DNA from 2 places in the Kitasatospora sp. NPDC127060 genome. Region 2 is predicted to be linked to the other one. Evidence: riboswitches for the same ligand, from Rfam matches in the RefSeq annotation. Region 2 holds a riboswitch; the other holds the start of a gene.
The links. Region 2 has a riboswitch for glycine ahead of gcvT (glycine cleavage system aminomethyltransferase GcvT). Riboswitches for the same ligand answer to the same signal wherever they lie in the genome.

Region 1: linked by a shared signal. The riboswitch ahead of gcvP (aminomethyl-transferring glycine dehydrogenase) and the one ahead of gcvT (glycine cleavage system aminomethyltransferase GcvT) in region 2 are both predicted to bind glycine.

The regions. Positions count from the first base shown of each region.
Region 1 is NZ_JBHXEG010000075.1:11,801-23,802, reverse strand. Features, by position in the region: gene ACFWIS_RS31510 (MFS transporter) at 1-916, shown strand, start outside; gene ACFWIS_RS31505 (HAD domain-containing protein) at 1,017-1,556, shown strand; gene ACFWIS_RS31500 (CPBP family intramembrane glutamic endopeptidase) at 1,534-2,349, opposite strand; gene ACFWIS_RS31495 (glutamate--cysteine ligase) at 2,419-3,924, opposite strand; gene ACFWIS_RS31490 (hypothetical protein) at 4,301-4,873, shown strand; gene ACFWIS_RS31485 (DUF5999 family protein) at 5,289-5,480, shown strand; gene gcvP (aminomethyl-transferring glycine dehydrogenase) at 5,609-8,509, opposite strand; glycine riboswitch at 8,747-8,850, opposite strand; gene ACFWIS_RS31475 (PRC and DUF2382 domain-containing protein) at 9,074-10,141, shown strand; gene ACFWIS_RS31470 (MFS transporter) at 10,364-11,857, shown strand.
Region 2 is NZ_JBHXEG010000003.1:171,342-183,343, reverse strand. Features, by position in the region: gene ACFWIS_RS03820 (ABC transporter permease) at 1-833, opposite strand, end outside; gene ACFWIS_RS03815 (ABC transporter substrate-binding protein) at 933-2,711, opposite strand; gene ACFWIS_RS03810 (ABC transporter permease) at 2,779-3,768, opposite strand; gene ACFWIS_RS03805 (enhanced serine sensitivity protein SseB C-terminal domain-containing protein) at 4,248-5,183, opposite strand; gene ACFWIS_RS03800 (enhanced serine sensitivity protein SseB C-terminal domain-containing protein) at 5,299-6,105, opposite strand; glycine riboswitch at 6,293-6,398, shown strand; gene gcvT (glycine cleavage system aminomethyltransferase GcvT) at 6,642-7,763, shown strand; gene gcvH (glycine cleavage system protein GcvH) at 7,863-8,243, shown strand; gene glyA (serine hydroxymethyltransferase) at 8,329-9,597, shown strand; gene ACFWIS_RS03780 (L-serine ammonia-lyase) at 9,788-11,155, shown strand; gene ACFWIS_RS03775 (hypothetical protein) at 11,463-12,002, shown strand, end outside.

The sequences.
Region 1 (12,002 bases), on a different contig from region 2:
CTACGCGCTCTACTCCCCCGCCGCCGGGGGCATGATCATGCAGGCCGTCCCCCGGGAGCACGCCGCCCGGGCCTTCTCGGTCTTCCGGATGGGCCAGAACGCCGCCCAGATCGGCGGCGCCGCCCTCGGCGGGGCGCTCACCGCCGCGGTCGGCCCCGGCTGGGTGCTCGGCCTGGACGCCCTCTGCTTCCTGGCCGCCGCCGGCCTGCGGTTCCTCCTGGAGGCCGAGTCCGCCCCCGCGCCCACGGGCGGCGGCATGCTGCGCGACCTGCGGGAGGGCTGGCAGGAGTTCGCCTCCCGCCGCTGGCTCTGGGTGATCGTGCTGCAGTTCGCCGTGGTGGTGGCCTGCATCAACACGGTCGAGTCGGTGTACGGGCCGACGGTGGCCGAGCAACGCCTGGGCGGCGCGGGCGCCTGGGGCCTGGCGATGTCCGCCTACGGCGTCGGCCTGGTGGTCACCGGTCTGCTGATGGCCCGCTGGCGCCCCCGCCGGATCCTGCTGGTCGGCAACTGGGGCGTGTTCCTGTTCGGCGCGCCCGCCCTGGCCCTGGCCGCCGGCGCACCACTGCCGGCACTGGTCGCCGCGATGTTCCTGTCCGGCGTCGGGGTGACCGTCTTCGGCGTCAACTGGATGGTCGTGCTCCAGCAGGAGATCCCGGAGGAGATGTTCTCCCGGGTCTCCGCGTACGACGAGCTCGGCTCCTACTCGCTGGCCCCGGTCGGCACCGCGCTGGCCGGCCCGGTGGCCGCCGCGCTCGGCCTGTCCGGCGCGCTCTGGGCCTGCGCCGCGCTGTGCCTGCTGCTCAGCGCCGCCGTGCTGATCGACCCGCAGGTCCGCCGGCTGTCCCGCCGCGCTCCCCGTCGGAGCACCCCGGACGCACCGGTGCCCGCGAGCGAGCCCGCGCCCGCGCCGTGAGCGCCCTGTGCGCCCCGCGTGCGCCCGTCTAAGAGCAACCAGGGGTACGGGTGGTTCGTCCGACCAGGTAGGAAACACCATCCACTTGGGGGGCCCACCGGTGCCGAAGCCACTGTTGTTCCTGGACGTCGACGGGGTGCTGAACCCGGTCTGTCCGCATCCGGACGCCGGGTTCGACTCCCACACCCTGCTGGGATACGCCGTCCTGCTCGCCGCCAAGCACGGCGCCTGGCTGCGCGAGCTGGCCGGCACCTACGAACTGGTCTGGGCCACCACCTGGGAGGAGCACGCCAACGACCACATCGCCCCGGCGATCGGCCTGGACCCGCTCCCCTTCGTCCGCTTCACCGGCTACGTCCCCCAGCCCGGCGACCCGCGCGTCCCGCTCATCGAGCTGTTCTCCGCCCGCAAGTGGGCGCCGCTGCTGCGCTACGCCGAGGGCCGGCCGTTCGCCTGGGTGGACGACGTCATCCCGTCCCGACTGGTCCGCCGCTCGCTCTGGCGCCGCGACCGCCTGCTGCTGCCGATCGACCCCGGTCAGGGTCTGGAGCGCCGGCACGTCGACCGGCTGCTCATCCGCCCGCCGCGCGCCCACGCGCTGCCGGCCGGCGGACCGCTCAGGGGGTCGGCAGCCAGCTGACGTGCCCGGCGAGCAGCGCGTACCCGACGAAGGCCACCGTGTCGATCAGCGCGTGCGCCGCCACCAGCGGCATCACCCGCCCCCAGCGCCGGTACAGCAGGCAGAACACCGCCCCCATCACCATGTTGCCGACCAGCCCGCCGACCCCCTGGTACAGGTGGTACGAGCCGCGCAGCACCGAGCTGGCCGCCACCACCGCGGGCCAGGACCACCCGCGCTGCGCCAGCCGGCGCAGCAGGTAGCCGAGGACGACGACCTCCTCCAGGATCGCGTTCTGCCAGGCCGACAGCACCAGCACCGGCACCCGCCACCAGACGTCCGGCAGTCCCGAGGGCGCCACCGTCAGGTTGTACCCGGCGGCCTGCGAGGCCAGGTACAGCACCAGCCCGGAGCCGCCGATCGCCGCCGCGACGCCCGCGCCCCGGCCGAGGTCACGCAGTTTCTGGCGCAGGTCGAAGCCCAGCACCCGCAGCGAGGCGCCCTCGCGCACCAGCAGGTAGCCGACCAGCACCACCGGCATCAGCCCGCGCGCGATGGAGTAGAGCTGCCACACCAGGTCCAGCCAGGGCCGCCCGGGCGCGCGCGAGCCGTTCAGTGTGGCGACCTGCTGCCCGAGGTGGATCGGTTCGGTGAGCGAGCCCGCGAAGCTGATCACCGCGCTGATCCCGCTGGCCCCGAGCGACAGTCCGAGGACGATCAGCAGTTCCACGCCGAGCAGGCGCGGGGTGGGCGGCGCACTCTCCGGCGCGGTCGAGCGGGTCGTCACGGGCACTCCATCGAACGGATGCTCCATCGAACGGGTGATGGCTCCGGCGGTCGGCCGACGACCGGAGCGATCATCCTGACACAGCCTCCGGAACGCTCAGCCGACCGGCCAGGTGTGCACCGGCTCGCCGCCGCGCATGTGCTCGGCGTAGCGCCTGGTCATCGCGGCGAGCGCGGCCGGGCGGTCCATCCCGTACCGCTCGCGCAGCCGGTGGAAGGTGGCGCTCTGCCAGGCCGCGCCGTTGGTGCGGCGCAGACAGCGCTGCTCGATGATCCCCAGGTAGCGGTCCCGGTCGGCGGGTTCGACGCCCCACTCGTCCAGGCCCTGGTAGGCCATCGGCAGCAGCTCGTTGAGGACCAGGTCGACCGCCGACACCGTCTGCAGTCCGCCGCCGCGGCCGGCCCGGCCGGAGCGCGGCCACTGGAACACCGCGTCGATGCCGTACCGGGCGCCCTGCCGGAAGTTCTCGTCCGCCCGCTCGAACGGCAGCCGGGTCCAGATCGGCCGGGGTTGCTCGGCGAGCACCCGCACCAGCCCGTAGTAGAAGGCGGCGTTGGCCAGGGTGTCGGCCACCGTCGGCCCTGCCGGCAGCGCCCGGTTCTCCACCCGCAGGTGCGCGACCCCGCCGGAGACGTCGTACACCGGCCGGTTCCAGCGGTAGATGGTCCCGTTGTGCAGCCGCATCTCGGCGAGCCGGGGCGCGCCGCCGGAGGCCAGCACCTTCAGCGGATCCTCGTCGTCGCAGATCGGCAGCAGCGCCGGGAAGTAGCGCAGGTTCTCCTCGAACAGGTCGTAGGCCGAGTCCACCCAGCGCTCGCCGAACCAGGTGATCGGACGCACGCCCTGGGCCTTGAGCTCCGCCGAACGGGTGTCACAGGCCTGCTGGAAGAGCACCGGACGGGTCTCCCGCCACAGCTCCCGCCCGAACAGGAACGGGGAGTTGGCACCGAGCGCGAGCTGCGGCCCGCAGATAGCCTGGGCGGCGTTCCACACCGCGGAGAACCGCTCCGGGGTCACCTGGAGGTGCAGTTGCAGCGAGGTCGCGGCGGCCTCGGCGACCATGGTGATCGACTCCAGCTGGAGGTGCTCGACGCCCTCGATGTCCAGCGCGATGTCCTCCCCCCGGGCGGCCAGGATCTGGTCGCTGAGCAGGCTGTACCGCTGGTTGTGACTCATCGCGTCCAGCCCGGTGTGGTCGTTCTCCAGGGTCGGCAGGATGCCCACCATGACGATCCGGGCGCCGGCCTCCGCCGCCTGCCGGTCGGCGTAGCGCAGTCCGGTGTCGATCTCCTCGCGCAGCTCCTCGAAGACGTGCCCGCTGAGCTGGTGCGGCACGATGTTGACCTCGATGTTGAACTGGCCCAGCTCGGTCTGGAAGTCGCTGGAGCCGATCGCGCTCAGCACCTGGGCGTTGCGCATCACCGGCAGGCCCTGTTCGTCGGCCAGGTTGAGCTCGATCTCCAGCCCCATCACCGCCCGCGGCCGGTCGAAGCGGTCCTCGCGCAGCATCCGCCCGAGCGCGTCGAGGCAGGCCTGGAGCTTGAGCCGGTACTGCTGCCGATCCGCGAGATCCGCCCGAGTCGCCACGACCTTCTCGCCCACGGTCCCCTCCTCCTGAGACACCCGGCCGGTCGACCGTGCCAGCATCATGCCCACCTCGAAGATCGATACCCGAACGTGCCGACTGGCTTGCAATGCAAGGGATCTGACGGCGATTCAGGCCATCTGCAGACTTGCTCGGCGCCACCGCCTGTGATAAACAGATCACCCTGCGCATTTGTTCGATGAAGTCGCTGAGTTCGCACTGCGCTCCGGCCGGTCCGTTCCCCGCCCCGAGGCCCTCGTCGACGGCGGCGACCGCGCCGGCACCGCGATCCTGCACAACCGGACAAGGCCGGCCCCCGTCACCGTAGACGCACCGCGCCGCGCCGGTATGCCGCACTCGCACGCCGATCTCACCTGGAGAGGCGGACCCGCCATGACCCTGCAGACCCCCCAGCCCCCACCGAGCGCCCTGCGCGCGGTGCTGGGCGCGCTCGACTCGGAGACCGCGCTGCGCCAGCCCGCCGCCGCAGCGCTGCGTCACCCGACCGGTCCACTGCTCCCCGTGCACCCGCTCGCGGTGCACGTCCTCGACGGTCCGCACCCGGAACTGCTCAACGCCCGTCGGACGGGCTGGCGCTTCCTGATCAAGGACGGCCCGGAGGTGGCGGCCGCCGCCGAGGTGGTGCAGAGCGCCGAGGGCCACACCTTCTCCCACTTCACCGCCGGCCCGTACCTCTCCTCCACCGTCCGGGCGCTGCGCGAGGCCTGGCAACTCGCCCAGGGCTCCCGCTCCCGCAGCCAGCCCCGGCTGCTGACCTTCCCGGGCCAGTACGCCACCGCGCTCTGGCTGCACAACCCCGACGCCGGCCCGCCCACCGACCTGCTGATCCCGCTGGCCCCGGCCCCGCTCGGTGTCACCGCGCACCGCGCCTACCCGGCCGCCGAACTGCTCCCGCTGCTCGCCCGCGCACCGCTGGCCCGGCCGCTGCTGCTCGGCTCCGCCTGAGCCCGCGCCACCCGCCGCACCGGCCGCCGGGCACCGTGCCCGGCGGCCCTTCGCCGTGCGCTCCGACGGCCGTTGACGGCATCACCCGAACGGCTACCACCCGAGTGGGTCACCCGCCATGGCCCCACCGGGCCATGCGCCGACTGACCCACCGGTGCGCGGATTCCCCCTGGCCCCACCTGAACGGGTGATCTCTGCCCTGGAGTTGTGGCGCGTGTCACCAAATTGCTGCGCGCGCGAGCTCGGATGCCGACACTGGGAACTAGCGTGGAAGGACCACCTGTCCTACCCACTTGAGCATCGGTCAAACCTGGCTGATGCGCGGACAGGATCCGACCACCAGGCGGCTCCGGACGGCTCGACCTCCGGTGACCGCACCACGGGGAGGATCGCAGAGCGAAGCGAGGGTACGCGTATGTGCCAGCACCGTCCTGAGTGCCCGATGGCCGAGTCCGAGGACCGCGAGGCGGCCGTACCGGTGGCCTGCCACCCGGAGCAGGGCTGGAGCCTGCTCTGCAACGGCGTCGTCCTGTTCGAGGACACCGGAGAGCTGCTGCCCGACGGCCGGGTGATCGGCCCGCGCCGGCCCGTCGCCCACGCGGCCTGAGCCGACCCGGCCCGACGACCGTACGGCCGGAACCGTACGGCCCGGGCCCATCGGGCGGGGGAGACACCGAGGAGCAAAGGGCAGGGCCCTGGCAGAAACGTTCTGCCAGGGCCCTGCCGCGTTCCGGCTCAGACGCCGTACTCGTCCAACGGCGGGCAGGAGCAGACCAGGTTGCGGTCGCCGTACGCGCCGTCGATCCGGCTCACCGGCGGCCAGTACTTGTCCGCCGGGTTCACGCCCGCCGGGAAGACCGCCTCCTGCCGCGAGTAGCCGTGCGCCCAGTCGCCGGCCAGCGTGGCGGCGGTGTGCGGGGCGTTGCGCAGCGGGTTGTCGTCGGCGGCCCACTCGCCCGAGCCGACCTTGTCGATCTCGCCGCGGATCTCGATCATCGCGTCGCAGAAGCGGTCGATCTCGTGCAGGTCCTCGGACTCGGTCGGCTCGATCATCAGCGTGCCGGCCACCGGGAAGGACATCGTCGGCGCGTGGAAGCCGTAGTCGATCAGGCGCTTGGCGATGTCGTCCACCGTCACGCCCGTCTCCTTGGTCAGCGGACGCAGGTCGATGATGCACTCGTGCGCGACCAGCCCGCCCGGACCGGTGTAGAGCACCGGGAAGTGCGGGGCCAGGCGCTTGGCGATGTAGTTGGCGTTCAGCACGGCGACCTGGGTCGCGTGCTTGAGCCCCTCGCCGCCCATCAGCCGGACGTACGCCCAGGAGATCGGCAGGATCGCCGCCGAGCCCCACGGCGCGGCCGAGATCGGGCCGACGCCGGTGGCCGGGCCGGCCTCCGCCTGCAGCGGGTGGTTCGGCAGGTACGGCGCCAGGTGGGCGCGCACCGCGACCGGGCCGACGCCCGGGCCGCCGCCGCCGTGCGGGATGCAGAAGGTCTTGTGCAGGTTCAGGTGCGAGACGTCCGCGCCGAACTTGCCCGGCTTGGCGAGGCCGACCAGGGCGTTCAGGTTGGCGCCGTCCACGTACACCTGGCCGCCGGCCTCGTGCACCAGGGCGCAGATGTCGGTGATCTGGGTCTCGTACACGCCGTGGGTCGATGGGTAGGTGACCATCAGCACCGACAGGTTGTCGCGGTGCTGCTCGATCTTGGCCTTCAGGTCCTCGACGTCCACGTCGCCGTCGACCAGGGTCTTCACCACGACGACGCGCATGCCGGCCATCACCGCGGAGGCGGCATTGGTGCCGTGCGCCGAGGACGGGATCAGGCAGACGTCGCGCTGGGTGTCGCCGTTGGCGTGGTGGTAGGCGCGGACGGCCAGCAGGCCGGCCAGCTCGCCCTGGGAGCCGGCGTTCGGCTGGATCGAGACGGCGTCGTAGCCGGTGACCTCGACCAGCTGCTGCTCCAGCTGGCGGATCAGGGTCAGGTAGCCGGCGGCCTGGTCGACCGGCGCGAAGGGGTGCAGCTGACCGAACTCCGGCCAGGTCACCGCCTCCATCTCGGTGGTGGCGTTGAGCTTCATGGTGCAGGAGCCCAGCGGGATCATGCCGCGGTCCAGCGCGTAGTCCCGGTCCGACAGGCGGCGCAGGTAGCGCAGCATGGCGGTCTCCGAGCGGTGGCTGTGGAAGACCGGGTGGGTCAGGTACTCGTCCGCGCGCAGCAGCGCGGCGGGCAGCGCGTCGGCGGCCTCCGCGACCTCGACCGCGGGGACGCCGAACGCGGCCCAGACGCCGGCCAGGTGCTCGCGGGTGGTGGTCTCGTCGGTGGAGACCGAGATCCGGTCCTCGCCGTCCTGGAACACGTTGATGCCGTTGGCGCGGGCGGCCGCGGCGATCTCGGCGGCGCGGCCCGGGACGACGGCGGTGACGGTGTCGAAGAACTCGCCGTGCAGCAGCTCGACACCGCCGGCCCGCAGGCCCTCGGCGAGGGCGGCGGCGTAGCGGTGGGTGCGCCGGGCGATGTCGGCCAGGCCGTCCGGGCCGTGGTAGACGGCGTACATCGAGGCCATCACGGCGAGCAGCACCTGGGCGGTGCAGATGTTGCTGGTGGCCTTCTCGCGGCGGATGTGCTGCTCGCGGGTCTGCAGCGCCAGGCGGTAGGCGCGGTTGCCGTCGGCGTCGACGGAGACGCCGACCAGGCGGCCGGGCAGCGAGCGGGCGTACTCGGCGCGCACCGACAGGTAGCCGGCGTGCGGACCGCCGAAGCCCATCGGCACGCCGAAGCGCTGCGAGGTGCCGCAGGCGATGTCGGCGCCCAGCGCGCCCGGGGACTTGAGCAGGGTCAGCGCCAGCAGGTCGGCGGCGACGGCGACGATCGCGCCCAGCCCGTGGGCCTGCTCGATCACCGGGGTGAGGTCGCGGACCACGCCGGTGGCGCCCGGGTACTGCAGCAGCACGCCGAAGACGCCGCGCTCGGCGATCTCGGCCGGGATGCCCCCGGACAGGTCGGCGACGACGACCTCGACACCGGTCGGCACGGCGCGGGTGTTGATCACCGCGACGGTCTGCGGCAGGGTCTCGGCGTCGACCAGGAAGACGCCGCCCTTGACCTTGGTGACGCGGCGGGCCAGCGCCATCGCCTCGGCGGCCGCGGTGCCCTCGTCCAGCAGCGAGGAGCCGGAGGTGGGCAGGCCGGTGAGGTCGGAGACCAGGGTCTGGAAGTTGAGCAGCGCCTCCAGGCGGCCCTGCGAGATCTCCGGCTGGTACGGGGTGTAGGCCGTGTACCAGGCCGGGTTCTCCATGACGTTGCGCAGGATCACCGGCGGGGTGAAGGTGCCGTAGTAGCCCAGGCCGATCATCGGCTGGAGCACCTGGTTGCGGCCGGCCAGCTCGCGCAGCTCGGCGAGGACCTGCGCCTCGCTGCGGCCCGCGGGCAGGTCCAGGGCGGTGATGGAACGGATCGCCTCGGGAACGGCGGTGGCGGCGAGCTCGTCCAGCGAGCCGTAGCCGACGGACGCCAGCATCTTCTCCTGCGCGGCGGCGTCAGGGCCGATGTGGCGGTTCTCGAAGGGGCTGGCCAGCTCAAGCTCGGTGAGGGTCGAGGCGCTGGTGGGGCGTCCCGCGTTCGGCTGGGCGTTCATGGTGGTCGAGGCCTCCTGGTCACGGACCGGCGGGGGTACGCACGCCGACCGGCCGACGCCGCTGCGGACAGCGGACCGGCCTGGGCGGACGGACCCGAAAGGCCTCCCCCTCTGTCATCGGGACCTGAGAGCTTCGCCCGCACGTCGCGCTGTGGCGCTCCGTCGGCTTGCACCGTCGGTGAGGGTGGTGATCGCCGGCTCCCGCGCCGACGCTCCTGCCCTGCTTTCCAGAGTGACCTATCCCGCACGGTACGGATGCCTGAGAGATTCCGGGGAGGAGTTGCTCCTTCGGCGCCTCGACCAGCGGTTTTCGCTGTCGGGGACTCTCCCGAGCGGGCTCGGCGGTCGCGGCCCAGGGTACCAGCGGGCGGCCCTGCGATCACGGGTGCGTCGGGTCACTCCGGGTCTACGCGCGTCCCCCGTACGGAGCAGCGCGGCCCCGTCCGGCCGCACCCCGGTCGCGCACGTCCGGTTCATGGCTTTTGGTGTGAAGTGGCGGACGGGACGGGTGCTCCGGCCGCCTTTCCTGCGGGAGTTCCGCAGGCGCAGCGCTTGGAGGAAAGAGTGCAGACCGACATCGACCCCCGAGACCTCATCGGCCACAAGGCGGTCGACCGCAACGGAGACAAGATCGGCACGATCGACGAGGTGTACCTGGACGACGCCACCGGCCGGCCGGAGTGGGCGGCCGTCCGCACCGGCATCTTCGGCCGGGACGCCTTCGTCCCGCTCACCACGAGCGAGTTCTCCGGCGAGGAACTCCGGGTGCCCTACGACAAGTCGCTGGTCAAGGACTCGCCGGACTTCGGCGTGGGCCAGCACCTCTCGCCCGCCCAGGAGCTCCAGCTCTACCGCTACTACGGGCTCGACACCCCGGTGGACGGCCGCCCGGCCAACGGTGAGCCCGCCCGGGCGGCCCAGCCCGACCTCGACTTCGGCACCACCTCGGCCGCCGCGGCCGCCAAGCCGCTCGCCTTCCACTCCCCCGAACCCGGCCCGACCATGACCACCGTCGCCACCACGACGGCCACCAGCACCGACACCGACACGGAGGCCCACGTGCGGACCCTCAGCACCCCCGCACCGGTCGCCAACGGCACGGTGACCGCGCCGGCCGCCACCCCGGCGGTCGAGCCGAAGCACCGGCCGGCCCCGTCCGCAGTCGGTCCGACCGGCACCGCCGCCGCCTCGGCCCCCAACGGCCCGGTCGAGATCACCTGCCGCGAGGAGCGCCTGGACATCACCACCGAGTGGCACGTCCTGGGCACCGCGAAGCTGCGCAAGTACGTGACCAGCGAGCAGGTCGAGCGCCGCGTCCCGGTGGTCCGCGAGCGGGTCCGGGTGGAGCGGATGCCGGTCGGCGACGCCGAGCGCGCCTCGCTCACCGACAAGGAGATCGCCGAGGCGGTAGAGGAGGTCACTCTCCGTGAGGAGCGGCCGGTGGTCCGCAAGTACCTCGCCCCGATCGAGCGGGTCCGGCTGGTGGTGGAGCGCTACACCGCGGAGGAGGTCGTCCAGGACGAGCTCCGCCGCGAGAACGTCGAGGTCCACGACGACACCGCCGCGGCCGCCGCGCCGGGCGCCCCGGTCAGCGACGGCGCCCGCCCGGCCGCGCTGCACCCCTTGGTCTGACCGGCCCGGCACCAGCAGGGGCCCCGGACTCCGGTCCGGGGCCCTTCGCCGTGCCCGCCCCCGAGCCCACCCCCGAGCCCGCCCGACCGGCCGTCAACGCCCGGTCCGCCGAAGGCAAAGCCTTCCCCTTTGCCAAACCTTAACCACTCGATATTTGACACTCTGAAGTATCTCCCTGCACAGTTACTTCAGTTCATTCACTATGTACGGGAGGAAGCAACCGTGAGTGAGGCACCACAGCCCACCACCGCGGCCGAGAAGCAGAGCAACGCCCGGGTCCTGCCGGCCCTCATCCTGGCGATGCTGTCGTTCAGCGTGGTGCAGACCGCGGTCGTACCGATCCTGCCGTCGCTGGCCAAGGAACTGGACGTCTCCGGCTCCAACATCACCTGGCTGATGACCGCCAACCTGCTGTCCGCGGCCGTGCTGACTCCCCTGCTGGGCCGCTTCGGCGACCTCCGGGGCCGCAAGCCCATGCTGCTGATCTCGCTGGCCGGCCTGGTCGCCGGTTCGGCGCTGGCGGTCAGCACCCACTCCTTCACCTGGCTGATCGTCGCCCGCGTCCTCCAGGGCGCCGGCGGTGGCGTGATGCCGCTGGCGATCAGCATCGTCCGTGACGAGCTGCCCAAGCAGAAGGTGACCGGCGGCGTCGCCGCCATCAGCGCCTCCATGGGCGTCGGCTCCGGCCTCGGCCTGGTCGCGACCGGCCTGCTGCTGGAGCACTGGAACTACAAGTCGATCTTCTGGATGGGCCTGGCCTTCGGCCTGCTCGCGGTCGCCCTGGTCGCCTTCCGCGTCCCGTCCGACCCGGTCGTCGACAAGGAGGGCGGCGCCGACCCGCTCGGTGCCCTCACCCTGGCCGCCTGGCTCTCCGCGCTGCTGGTCGCGGTCAGCCAGGGCAACCACTGGGGCTGGACCTCCACCAAGACCCTCGGCCTGTTCGCCGTCGCCGCCGTGGTCGCCCTGATCTGGGGCGTCATCGAGACCAAGGTCGCCCACCCGCTGGTGGACCTGAAGATGATGGGCCGCCCGGCCGTCGCCTTCACCAACCTGGCCGGTCTGCTCATCGGCTTCGGCATGTACGGCTCGTTCATGGTCATCAGCAACTTCGCCCAGACCCCGGAGAAGCTGGCCCACTACGGCTTCACCGCGACCGTCCTGCACGCCGGCGTGATGCTGCTGCCGTCCGCGATCGGCTCGATGGTGGCCGCCCCGGTCGGCGCCGTGCTGATCGCCCGCCGCGGCCCGCGCCTGCCGCTGGTCCTCGGCGGCGTCCTCGGCGCGATCGCGATGGCCTACCTGGCCCTGCGCCACAGCGCCGAAGGCGACATCTACACCGCCTCCGCCATCTTCGGCCTCGGCATCGGGCTCGCCTTCGCCGCGATGCCCGCCTTCATCAACGGCGCCGTCCCGGTCGAGCAGAGCGGCATCGCCAACGGCATGAACTCCGTGCTCCGCACCGTCGGCGGCGCGATCGGCACCGCCGTGATGACCGCCATCCTGACCGGCGACACCATGAAGTTCCCGATCAAGCTGCCGGTGCAGATCCCCACCCTGGACGCCTACAAGCACGCGTTCTGGACCACGGCCGTCGTCTGCATCATCGCCGGCGTCGTCCCCTTCCTGATCCGTACCGTCAAGCCGGCCGTCACCGCCGTCGCCGGCAGCTCGGCCCGGCAGGACTCCAGCCCCGAGCTGGCCAAGACCGACGCCTGACGAGGCGTCCGCCCGCGCGCTCAGGGACAGGACGCGCGGGCCCGGCCTCCGCTCGGTCGCGAGGGCATCACGACCGTCCGGGGACCGGCACGGTATGCGGCCCCACCCGGTACTCCTACCAGGTGGGGCCGTTCCGCGTTCTCCC
Region 2 (12,002 bases):
ATCAGCGCACCGCCGAGCAGCAGGCCGAGGTCCATGCCGAAGATGGTGACGATCGGGGTGAGCGCGGAGCGCAGCCCGTGCTTGACCACCACCTTGCGCTCGACCAGGCCCTTAGCCCGGGCGGTGCGGATGTAGTCCTCGCTCATCGTCTCCAGCATCCCGGCGCGGGTGAGCCGGGCGTAGAGCGCGGAGTAGAGGAAGGCCAGCGAGATCCACGGGAGGATCAGGTTGCGGGCCCACATCAGCGGGTCGGCGGTGAAGTCGACGTACTCCAGGTTGTCCAGGATCGGCCACTCGTAGCTGAACAGGGTCAGCAGCAGGGCGCCGGTGAAGAAGACCGGCAGCGAGACGCCGGCCAGGGCGATGCCCATGGACAGCCGGTCGAAGATCGACCGCGGCTTGAGGGCGGAGATCACGCCGGTGGTGACGCCGGAGATCAGCCAGAGCACGGCCGCGCCGATGGCGAGCGAGATGGTGACCGGGATCCGGCTGGTCATCTCCGGCCAGACCTCCAGGTGGTTCTTGAAGGAGTAGCCGAAGCAGGGCACGTGGCAGGTGGCCGGTTCCGGGCCGAACTTGTACTCGGCGCCGCTGACCAGCGCCTTCAGGAAGTTCCAGTACTGGGTGTACAGCGGCTGGTCGAAGCCGAGGTTCTGCTTGACCGCCTGGATCGCCTCGGGCGAGGGGTTCTTCCCGATGTACTGCGCGGCCAGCTGGTCGGTGGTCTCGCCGGCGATGCGCGGGAGCAGGAAGAAGATCGCGAAGGTGACCGCGCTGACGACGACCAGCAGCGCCGCGGCCGCGAGGATCCTGCGGATGATGTAGGCAAACACAGTTGGGCGGCTCCGGCGGCCCGCCGCCGTCCGGGATCTGCCGGACGGCGGCGGGCGCCGCTGCCTTCACCTGCCTTCAGGGATGCGGAGCCAGGCTCTTTACTTGGTGGTGCCGATGTTCAGGTAGTCGTACTCACCCGAGAAGGCCGGGGTGGAGGCGATGTTGGTCGCGCTGTCCGGGCGGTACAGGAAGACCTTGAAGTCGGTCAGCGGGACGTACACCGCGGACTCCATGACCTTCTTGTCGATGTCGCCGTAGAGCTTCTCGCGGCCGGCCCGGTCCGGGTTGACCGCGGCGTCGTCGATCATCTTGTTGACGGCCGGGTCGTTCAGCTGGGCCAGGTTGCTGTTGCCGGAGGCCTTGATCGCGCGGCCGTCGACGATCTGCTGCAGGAAGCCGTAGCCGGTCGGCCAGTCGGCGCCCCACTGCATCATCATCAGACCGATGTTGTGGTCCTCGGTGTACTGCGGGGCACCGGCCGAGTCCGTCAGGTACTTGCCCTGCGGGAACTGCTGGATCTCCGCGTCGATGCCGATGTTCTTCAGCTGCGCCTGGATCGCGGTGGCCGCGGCGACCTCGGTCGCGCGCTCGGTGCGGGCGGACAGCACGGTCTTGAAGCCGCCGTCCTTGCCGCAGGCCTTCAGGGCGTCCTTGGCCTTGGCCTGGTCACCCTTGTTGCCCGGGGTCTCGTACAGGTTGAAGTCCTGGTGGCCCGGGATGTCCGGCGGGAGCACGGTGCTGGCCACCTGGCCGCGGATCGGGCCGCCGAGCGCGGTCTGCACCGCGACCTTGTCGATCGCGAACTGGACGGCCTTGCGGCAGTCGATGTTGTCGAACGGCGCGACCTTGCTGTTGATCGCCATGTAGACCAGGCGGCCGCCGTAGGCGTTGTCGGTCTTGGCCTTGAGCTTCGGGTCGCGCAGGATCTGCGCCTGGGTCTGCGGGTCGACGCCGCCGCCCACCAGGTCGACCTGGGCGTTGCCGGCGATCAGGTCCTTGTCGATGGTGGCCTGGTCGATGTTCATCTTGAGCACGATCTTGTCCGCGAGCTGCTTGCGGATCGGGTCGGTGCTCGGGTCCCAGTTGGGGTTCGGGACCAGCACGGCCCCCTTGCCGTCGTCGTAGGACTCGAACTTGTAGCTGCCCGAGGCCGCGATGTGCTTCACGTAGTCGGCACCGGTGTCCTTGGCCTGCGGGACCGGCACGGTCTGCGGGGCGCTGACCAGGTAGTCGAAGTCGGCGAAGGGGTGCTGCAGGTGGAAGACGATCGTGGTGTCGTCCGGCGTCTCGATCGACTTGAGGTCGCCGGTCTTGTCCTTGTACGGGCCCTGGTACTTGTCCGGGTTGTCGACCAGGTTGTCGTGGAAGTACGTCGGGCCGTTGGAGTTCACCTCGGGCGCGTAGTTCGAGCGCTCCACGGCGTACTTGACGTCCTTGGAGGAGATCGGGGTGCCGTCGTCGTACTTGAGGCCCTTGCGCAGCTTGTACGTCCAGGTCAGGCCGTCCGGGCTGACCTGGCCCAGCGACTCGGCGAGGTCCGGGACCAGCTTGTTGCCGTCGGCGCCGGCCGCCGGGTTGAAGGTGGTCAGCGGACGGCCGTACAGGCGCGAGAAGTTGTAGATGTACGCGTAGTACGTGTTGCCCGGGTCGAGGGAGTCCGGGGTGCCCTTCATCTCGTAGGTGACCGTCCCGCCCTTCTTGTCCGAGGCGTTGACGATCTGCTTGGTGGCCGCGTCGGCGCCGCCGCCGCTGCTGTCGTTGGAGCCGGCCGAGGAGGAACTGCCACCGCTGCTCTTCGAGCTGGAGGAGCAGCCGGTGACGACCAGGACCGCGGCGGCAGCCACGGCGGTCAGCACGGCGGTACGGGACCTACGCATGGGTGAGATCAACCCCTTGAGGATGTGGAGGAGGGAGGGCCTGACGCTCGGGTCAGTTGCTCTCGGGTCAGTTGCTCTTGGGATCGAGGGCGTCACGCAGCCCGTCGCCGAGCAGGTTGAACGCGAGCACGGTGATGAAGATCGCGACACCGGGGACCACCATGTACTGGGGGTCCACCTGGTAGTAGTTCTTCGCGTCGGCGAGCATGCCGCCCCAGGAGGACTGCGGGGGCTGGATACCGACGCCGAGGAAGCTCAGCCCGGCCTCGAAGAGGATGTTGGTCGGGATCAGCAGGGTCGAGTAGACCAGGATCGGGCCGACCAGGTTGGGCAGCAGCTCCTTGAACAGGATGAAGGGGCCGCGGGCACCGAGGCTGCGGGCCGCGTGCACGAACTCCCGCTCGCGCAGCGAGAGGGTCTGTCCGCGCACGATCCGGCCCATGTAGGGCCAGTTGAAGAAGCCGATCACGAAGATCAGCACCAGGATGTGCAGCGGGAGGCCGTGCAGGCCGAACGCGCCGCCCTGGAGCGAGGCCGAGATCGCGATGGCGAACAGCAGCAGCGGGAACGCCAGGAAGACGTCCATCAGCCGGCTGATCAGGGTGTCCACCCAGCCGCCGTAGTAACCGGCCATCACGCCGAGCACGGTGCCGATGGTGTTGGACAGCAGGGTCGCGCCGAAGGCGACCAGCAGGGAGACCCAGGAGCCGTCGACCACGCGGGCGAGAAGGTCACGGCCCTGCAGGGGGTCGACGCCGAGCAGGTGGTCCCCGCTCATCCCTCCCCAGTCCCCGAGCGGGAGTCCGCCGAGGTTGGCGTCCAGCAGGTCCGGGTTGGGCTGGTCCGGGTCGAGCCCGAACAGCGACTTCAACGGCCCGGACAGGACGGCCAGGAGGATCAGCAGGATCACCACGATGCCGCCGGCGACAGCGGCCTTGTCCCGCTTGAAGCGGGTCCAGGCGATCCGACCGAGGGAGCGGCCCTCGATCGTCTTGGCCGGGCTCGGGGAGGCGGGTGCCTCGGGTTCGTTCCCGGCGGTAGTGATGGGTGCGGTCATGGTCAGTTGGTCCCCTCGCCGACGGTGGCCGGCCCACGGGTGCCGGGCGCCGGTTCGGCGGTACGGCTGCGGACGTGCGGAGGTGCTAGGAGCAGGTGGTCGCGGCAGTGCGTCGTGCACGGGCACTGCCTCCATGCGGGATGGGCTTCGCATGGATCGAGCGGTCGGCTTGCGCGTTCACCTTCGTGGGGTTCCCAGTACGCGCGTTGCGTTGCGCAGAACTCTCTGCCATCCGAACTGGCTTGCGCCAGCCCTGACAACCGACAGATGCCCAAATGTGATCTGCCCGCATGCACCTCCCCGGCCTTCGGCATATACCTCTTCACACGGGTGCGCGAGCCATGTCAAGATGCGTCATCGGCGACGGTGGAAGATTCGTCCGGAAAGCACCGAAGCCGACCTGATTGCTAATCAAGTCGGCTTTGTGTCGGAGATTTCGGCAACCGGTTCGGCAACCGGTCGGCAATCGGTTTCGGCGATCAGCGGCCCGGGTAGCCGGGCCACTGCCGCTGGGACTGGTGACCCCAACCCGGCGCGGACTGTTGGGCGCCGTGCGCCCACCCCGGGGTCGGCTGCCCCGGCATCGACTGCCCCGGGTACGGCGGCGGAACCGGCGGGTACGGGCCGGTCGGCGGCCGGCCCGCCTCCCGGTCGAAGAACGGCCGGGCGTTCGCGCGCATCCACAGCGCCACCGGGTCGTACTCGTCCGCCATCGCCACCGTGGACACCGCGAGCCCCTCCGGAGCCACCGCGATCGCCCGCTGCATCAGCGCCCGCACCGCCTCCACGGCCGGCGGCGAACTCTCGTACAGGTCCAGGCCGATCGCCAGGTACGGCTCCCCCACGGCCGGCTGCACCCAGGCCCGGCGCAGCGCCCGCACCGCGCGCACCTCGCCGGCCTGGCGCTCCAGCAGCGCGAAGAACTGCTGGGCGTTCACCTGCGGCTCGCTCAGCTTCAACGGCCCGGCCGGCAGCCGGTCCAGTCCCGCGGCGACCCGCCGCAGGTCCGCCCACGGCACCCCCACCCCGCCGCCCGGCGCGTGCGGGTTGAGCCACAGGCCCCAGCGGGTGCGGTACAGCGAGGCGGCGATCTCCCGCCCGGAGACGACCTCGTGGGCCCGCGCCCAGCCGGAGGCCGTCAGCTGCTCGGGCGAGGTGACGGCCGGCGCGTAACCGTGGCCGCTGATCTCCATGTTCCCGTACTGCGCGTCCGGGCTGCCCGGCGTGCCGTGCCAGAGCAGCATCCAGACCCGGCCCTCGGCCAGCGCGTGCAGCAGCCGCTCGTACGCGTCGTAGCGCTCCGGCGCGACCTCGCGCAGAGCCTGCTCCAACACGCCCGGATCCGCTGCCGGGTGCCCGGCCGGTGCCTGGCCCCAGGGCCCCGGCACCCCGCCCGCTCCCGTTCCCGCACTCATGCGCCCACCTCGCCGCGCCTCTTTCCTGAACCCGCCGGCCCGTCAGCCGCCTGCACGCACCCTATGGCGCCGCACCGGCCGCCGCCACGGCGACGTGCCTGTGAACGGTCCCCGCTCACACCCGCGAGTAGAAGGGCATGACCCGGGTCAGCAGCCACTCGACCACCGGGTCGTCGGCGAGGTCGAGCAGCACGAGGTGGACGCCCCCCGGCAGCGGCGCGGTTCCCAGCGCCCGCCCGAGCGCCTCGTTCACCGCTCCCGGGTCGGCCGGGGCCGCCGGATCCAGCTGGATCCCCACGAACATCACCGTCGGCTCGCCCTCGATGCTGGCCAGTGCCCGGCGCGCGGTCAACACTCCGGGCAGGGCCGACAGTTCGGCCCGGCACGCGGCCAGGAAGTACTCCGGGTCCTCGCCCGGCACCGGCTCGCGCAGCGCCACCCGGCCGCCGGTCGGCCCCTCCGGCGCGTTCTCGGCGTGCTCCCAGCGGTCCCCGCGCGGGCCGCGGCGCAGCTCGGCCACCCCCTGCGGCGGCACCGGGATGCCCACCGCCGCCTCCGGGTTGACAGCGATGCCCACGCCCAGCGGCAGCCCGCGGGCGAACTCCCAGGCCGGCGCGACCGCGAAGGCCATCCCCGGCGCCTGCTGCAGGAACACCTCCTGGGAGGAGAACACCGGCACGTACGGTGCCCCGGCCAGCTCGATGGTCGGCAGGTCCAGCCCCTGCCCGGTCGGGTCGCCCCCGGCCGGCAGCGGGATCCACACCTGGCTGCGGGCCAGCACCTCGACCACCCGCGGGGTCGCCCCCGGGTCGCCCAGCGCGGCCGTCAGCACCTGCTCCAGCTCGTTCGCCGGCCACGCGCCGCCCGACGGCGCCGCCTCCGGCCCGCCCCACCCCTGCTGCTGCTCCACCGGGTACTCCATGCGCCGCCGATCCGGCCTGCCGCCGGGTCGGCCGCCCACTGCTGCGCCGACGCGCAAGAGTTTAGGGCCCGTGTCCGCCCTGGCGTCGTGTGACCGGGTCCCCTCTCCCCTCCTCCGCGAGGACGTGCCATGATGTGCGCGTCCGACGGCATGCGCCGCGGGCCCCCACAACTCCACACCGGCCGCTCGAACCCGCGCGGGAGAGCCCGGAGTGCCCCTCATCGGGGCACGGCCGGCGCCGAAGGAGCAAGTCCTCCCCGGAATCTCTCAGGCCCCCCTACCGCGCGGGTTAGGCACATCTGGAAAGCGGCGTACGGCCCCGCCGTACGCCCACCCACGGTGCAAGCCGCCGCCCTGTCCCCGATGCTGGAACCAGCCGATGCTGGCACCGGCTGAGGGCAGGCGGGCGGTGAAGCTCTCAGGTTCGACGACAGATGGGGAGACCCACGCCGCCGCATGCCCGCGCGCGGGGTCGGTCCCGAGCGGGTCCGGTCCGGCGCGCGCCCCTGAGTGCCCCGACCGAGGAGTTCCTGGCCATGTCGTCCCTCCGCCTGACCGCGCTCGACGCGCTGCACCGCGCCCTCGGCGCGACCATGACCGACTTCGCCGGCTGGGACATGCCGCTGCGCTACGGCAGCGAGCGCGAGGAGCACCTCGCCGTCCGCACCAAGGCCGGCCTGTTCGACCTCTCGCACATGGGCGAGATCACCGTCACCGGCCCGCAGGCCGGCGAGATGCTGGACCACGCGCTGGTCGGCTTCGTCTCCGCGCTCGGCGAGCTGCGCGCCCGCTACACCATGATCTGCGCCGAGGACGGCGGCATCCTGGACGACCTGATCGTCTACCGCCTGCGCGCGGACGCCTTCCTGGTCGTCGCCAACGCCTCCAACGCCCAGCTGGTGCTGGACGAGCTGATCGCCCGCGCCAAGGGCTTCGACGCCGTCGTCACCGACGACCGCGACACCTACGCGCTGATCGCCGTCCAGGGCCCGGAGGCCACCGCCATCCTGGCGGAGACCACCGACGCCGACCTGCCCGGCCTGAAGTACTACGCGATCCTCCCGGCCCAGGTGGCCGGCAAGGAGGTGCTGCTGGCCCGCACCGGCTACACCGGCGAGGACGGCTTCGAGATCTTCTGCCGGCCGGTCGACGCCGAGCCGGTCTGGCAGGCGCTGACCGCCGCCGGCGAGGGCCGCGGCCTGGTCCCGTGCGGCCTGTCCTGCCGCGACACGCTGCGCCTGGAGGCGGGCATGCCGCTGTACGGGCACGAGCTGTCCACCGATCTGACCCCGTTCGACGCCGGCCTGGGCCGGGTCGTCCGCTTCGACAAGACCACCAACGAGGGCGCGTTCGTCGGCCGCAAGGCGCTGGAGCAGGCCGCCGCCGCGGCCGAGTCCAACCCGCCGAAGGTGCTGGTCGGCCTGGTCTCCGAGGGCAAGCGGGTCCCGCGCGCCGAGTACACCGTGGTCTCCGCCGACGGCGCCCCGATCGGCCGGATCACCTCGGGCGCGCCGTCCCCGACCCTGGGCAAGCCGATCGCGATGGCCTACGTCGACGCGGCCCACGCCGCCCCCGGCACCGCCGTCGCGGTGGACGTGCGCGGCAAGCACGAGCCGGTCGAGGTCGTGGCGCTGCCGTTCTACAAGCGCGCCCGCTGAGGCCCCCGCCACCCCCGGTTTTCCCATAGGCGCACGTCGGAGCCGTCCGCGCGGCGGCCCGCTGCGTCGTACCCGCTTCCCATCCTGGAGAATGACGCCATGAGCAACCCCCAGCACCTGCAGTACACCAAGGAGCACGAGTGGCTGACGGCCGCCGAGGACGGTGTCTCGACGGTCGGCATCACCAAGCACGCCGCCGACGCCCTCGGTGACATCGTCTACGTGCAGCTCCCCGAGGTCGGCGACGCCGTGACCGCCGGCGAGACCTGTGGCGAGCTGGAGTCGACCAAGTCGGTCAGCGACCTGTACTCCCCGGTGACCGGCGAGGTCACCGAGGTCAACCAGGACGTCCTGGACGACAACAGCCTGGTCAACAGCGCCCCGTTCGAGGGCGGCTGGCTGTTCAAGGTCCGCGTGGAGGCCACCGACACGCTGCTCAGCGCCGCCGAGTACGACGCGCTCACCCACGCCGAGGGCTGAGCCCCCGCCGGGACGGGCCGCAGCACGGCGGTCCGTCCCGCACCCCCCACCGTCCCTCCGCTCTCCTCCCCGGGAAGACCACACCATGACGGTTCTCAACCAGTCCCTGCACGCCCTCGACCCGGAGATCGCCGCCGCGGTCGACGCCGAGCTGCACCGCCAGCAGACCACGCTGGAGATGATCGCCTCCGAGAACTTCGCCCCGGTGGCGGTCATGGAGGCCCAGGGTTCGGTGCTCACCAACAAGTACGCCGAGGGTTACCCCGGCCGCCGCTACTACGGCGGTTGCGAGCACGTCGACGTGGTCGAGCAGATCGCGATCGACCGGATCAAGGCCCTGTTCGGCGCCGAGCACGCCAACGTCCAGCCGCACTCAGGCGCCCAGGCCAACGCCGCCGCGATGTTCGCGCTGATCCAGCCGGGCGACACCATCCTGGGCCTGAGCCTGGCCCACGGCGGTCACCTGACCCACGGCATGAAGATCAACTTCTCCGGCAAGCTCTACAACGTGGCCGCGTACCACGTCGACGAGAAGACCGGTCAGGTCGACATGGCCGAGGTCGAGCGCCTGGCCAAGGAGCACCAGCCGAAGCTGATCATCGCCGGCTGGTCCGCCTACCCGCGCCAGCTCGACTTCGCCGCGTTCCGCCGGGTCGCCGACGAGGTCGGCGCGCTGCTCATGGTCGACATGGCGCACTTCGCGGGCCTGGTCGCCGCGGGCCTGCACCCGAACCCGGTGCCGTACGCGGACGTGGTCACCACCACCACCCACAAGACCCTGGGCGGCCCGCGCGGCGGCGTCATCCTGTCCAAGGCCGAGTACGCCAAGAAGATCAACTCCGCGGTCTTCCCCGGCCAGCAGGGCGGTCCGCTGGAGCACGTCATCGCGGGCAAGGCCGTCGCCTTCAAGGTCGCCGCCTCCGAGGAGTTCAAGGAGCGCCAGCAGCGCACCCTGGACGGCGCCAAGATCCTCGCCGAGCGCCTGCTGCAGGCCGACGTCGCCGAGGCCGGCGCGTCCGTGCTGTCCGGCGGCACCGACGTCCACCTGGTCCTGGTCGACCTGCGCAACAGCCAGCTCGACGGCCAGCAGGCCGAGGACCGGCTGCACGAGGTCGGCATCACCGTCAACCGCAACGCCGTCCCGAACGACCCCCGCCCGCCGATGGTCACCTCGGGCCTGCGGATCGGCACCCCGGCCCTGGCCACCCGCAGCTTCCAGGCCGAGGACTTCCGCGAGGTCGCCGACATCATCGCCGAGGCGCTCAAGCCCGCCTTCGACGAGACCGTCGCCGCCGCGCTGAAGGCCCGGGTCACCGCCCTGGCCGAGAAGTACCCGCTCTACCCCAACCTCTGATCGTCTGATCCTCCGACCGTCTGATCTCTTGATCTCTTGATCGCCTGATCGTCGGAGGAGGGTGACCGGCCTCACGGCGGCCGGCCACCTGCCGCTTCCGGGGCACCGCGCACACTGGACAGTACGCGCGCGGTGCCCCGTCCCATGCACCCGCTTTGTCCTTCCACGAGACCCAGACAAGGACGTCCCCGTGGCCATCAGCGTCTTCGACCTCTTCTCCATCGGCATCGGCCCGTCGAGCTCCCACACCGTCGGCCCGATGCGCGCCGCCCGGATGTTCGCCCGCCGCCTGCGCTCCGAAGGCCTGCTGGACCGGGTGACCGGGGTGCGCGCCGAGCTGTACGGCTCGCTGGGCGCCACCGGCCACGGCCACGGCACCCCGAAGGCCGTCCTCCTCGGCCTGGAGGGCAACTCGCCCCGCACCGTCGACGTCGACCAGGCGGACAAGGACGTCGAGCGGATCACCGCCGAGAAGCGCCTCAACCTGCTCGGCGAGCACCCGATCGACTTCGACACCGACAACCAGCTCGTCCTGCACCGGCGCCGCTCGCTGCCGTACCACGCCAACGGGATGACCCTGTGGGCGTACGCGGCGGACGGCTCGACGCTGCTGGAGAAGACCTACTACTCGGTCGGCGGCGGCTTCGTCGTGGACGAGGACGCGATCGGCGCGGACCGGGTCAAGCCCGACGACACCGTGCTGAAGTACCCCTTCCGCACCGGCGACGAACTGCTGCGGCTCAGCCGGGAGACCGGGCTGTCGATCTCCGGCCTGATGCTGGAGAACGAGAAGGCCTGGCGCAGCGAGGAGGAGATCCGCACCGGGCTGCTGGAGATCTGGTCCGTGATGCAGGAGTGCGTGCGGGCCGGCATGAGCCGCGAGGGCATCCTGCCGGGCGGGCTGAAGGTCCGCCGCCGGGCCGCCGCGGGCGCCCGGGCGCTGCGCGCCGAGGGGATCGGACCGGCCAACGCGATGGAGTGGGTCACCCTCTACGCGATGGCGGTCAACGAGGAGAACGCCTCCGGGCGCCGGGTGGTCACCGCCCCGACCAACGGTGCGGCCGGGATCATCCCCGCCACCTTGCACTACTACCTGAACTTCATCCCGGGCGCCGACGACGACGGCATCGTCCGCTTCCTGCTCGCGGCCGGCGCCATCGGCATGCTCTTCAAGGAGAACGCCTCCATCTCCGGCGCCGAGGTCGGCTGCCAGGGCGAGGTCGGCTCCGCCTGCTCGATGGCCGCGGGCGGCCTCGCCGAGGTCCTCGGCGGCACCCCCGAGCAGGTCGAGAACGCCGCCGAGATCGGCATCGAGCACAACCTCGGCCTCACCTGCGACCCGGTCGGCGGCCTGGTCCAGATCCCCTGCATCGAGCGCAACGGCATGGCGTCGGTCAAGGCCGTCACCGCGGCCCGGATGGCGCTGCGCGGCGACGGGCGCCACCACGTCTCGCTGGACAAGGCGATCAAGACGATGAAGGAGACCGGGGCCGACATGAAGATCAAGTACAAGGAGACCTCGCGCGGCGGCCTCGCCGTGAACGTCATCGAGTGCTGATCACCGTGCCCTGATCACCGTGCCCTGATCAGCGTGTGCTGATCAGGGCACGTGACGAGTGGCCCCCGGGCGGAACCCCGTACCGTCCGGGGGCCACTCGTGTCTCTTGGCGCTCCCTGGGGACTCCCCGGGTGCTCCCCGGCCGCCCTCTGGTCGTGGCGGGGCCGGCGGCGCGATAATCGCGGCGGGTCGGTCCACGCCGGAGGGGAGACGGATGTCGTTCCAGCCGCCGGAGCCGCACCGACCGCCGCCACCCTTGGCAGCGCCGCCCTTGGCACCGCCGCCACCCTTGGCACCGCCGCCGCCCTTGGCACCGCCGCTGGTCGGGCCGCTGCGGCGCCGGTCGGTGCGGGTGCTGATCGCCGCCGGCACCGGGGTGCTGGCCGGGGTGCTCGCGGGCGGTGGCTGGTACCTGCTGGACCGTCCCGACGACGTCGACCGGCCGGCCGCCGCGGCCACGCCGCCGTTCCCCGCCGGGGGCGCCCGCACCGTCGCCCCGGGGCCCGCCTCCGGCGTCGGTCCGACCGACTCGACCGACCCGGCCCCGCCCGCCCGTCCCTCCGCGCCGACCGGCCCCGTCGGGCCGCACCTGACGCCGGTGCCGGACCCGGCCGGGTTCACCCTCCTCGTCCCCGACGGCTGGCAGCGGCGTGTCGACGGCGCCTCGGTGTTCTACGACTCCCCCGACCACCGCAGCCTGATCCAGGTGTTCGTGATGGACGGCAACCCCCCGTACCAGCAGGCCGTGGAAACCGACGACGACCTGGCCCGCAACCCGGCCCGGTTCCCCGGCTACCACCGGATCCGGCTGGAACGGACCGCGGGCGGCAGCGCCGAGCTGGAGTAC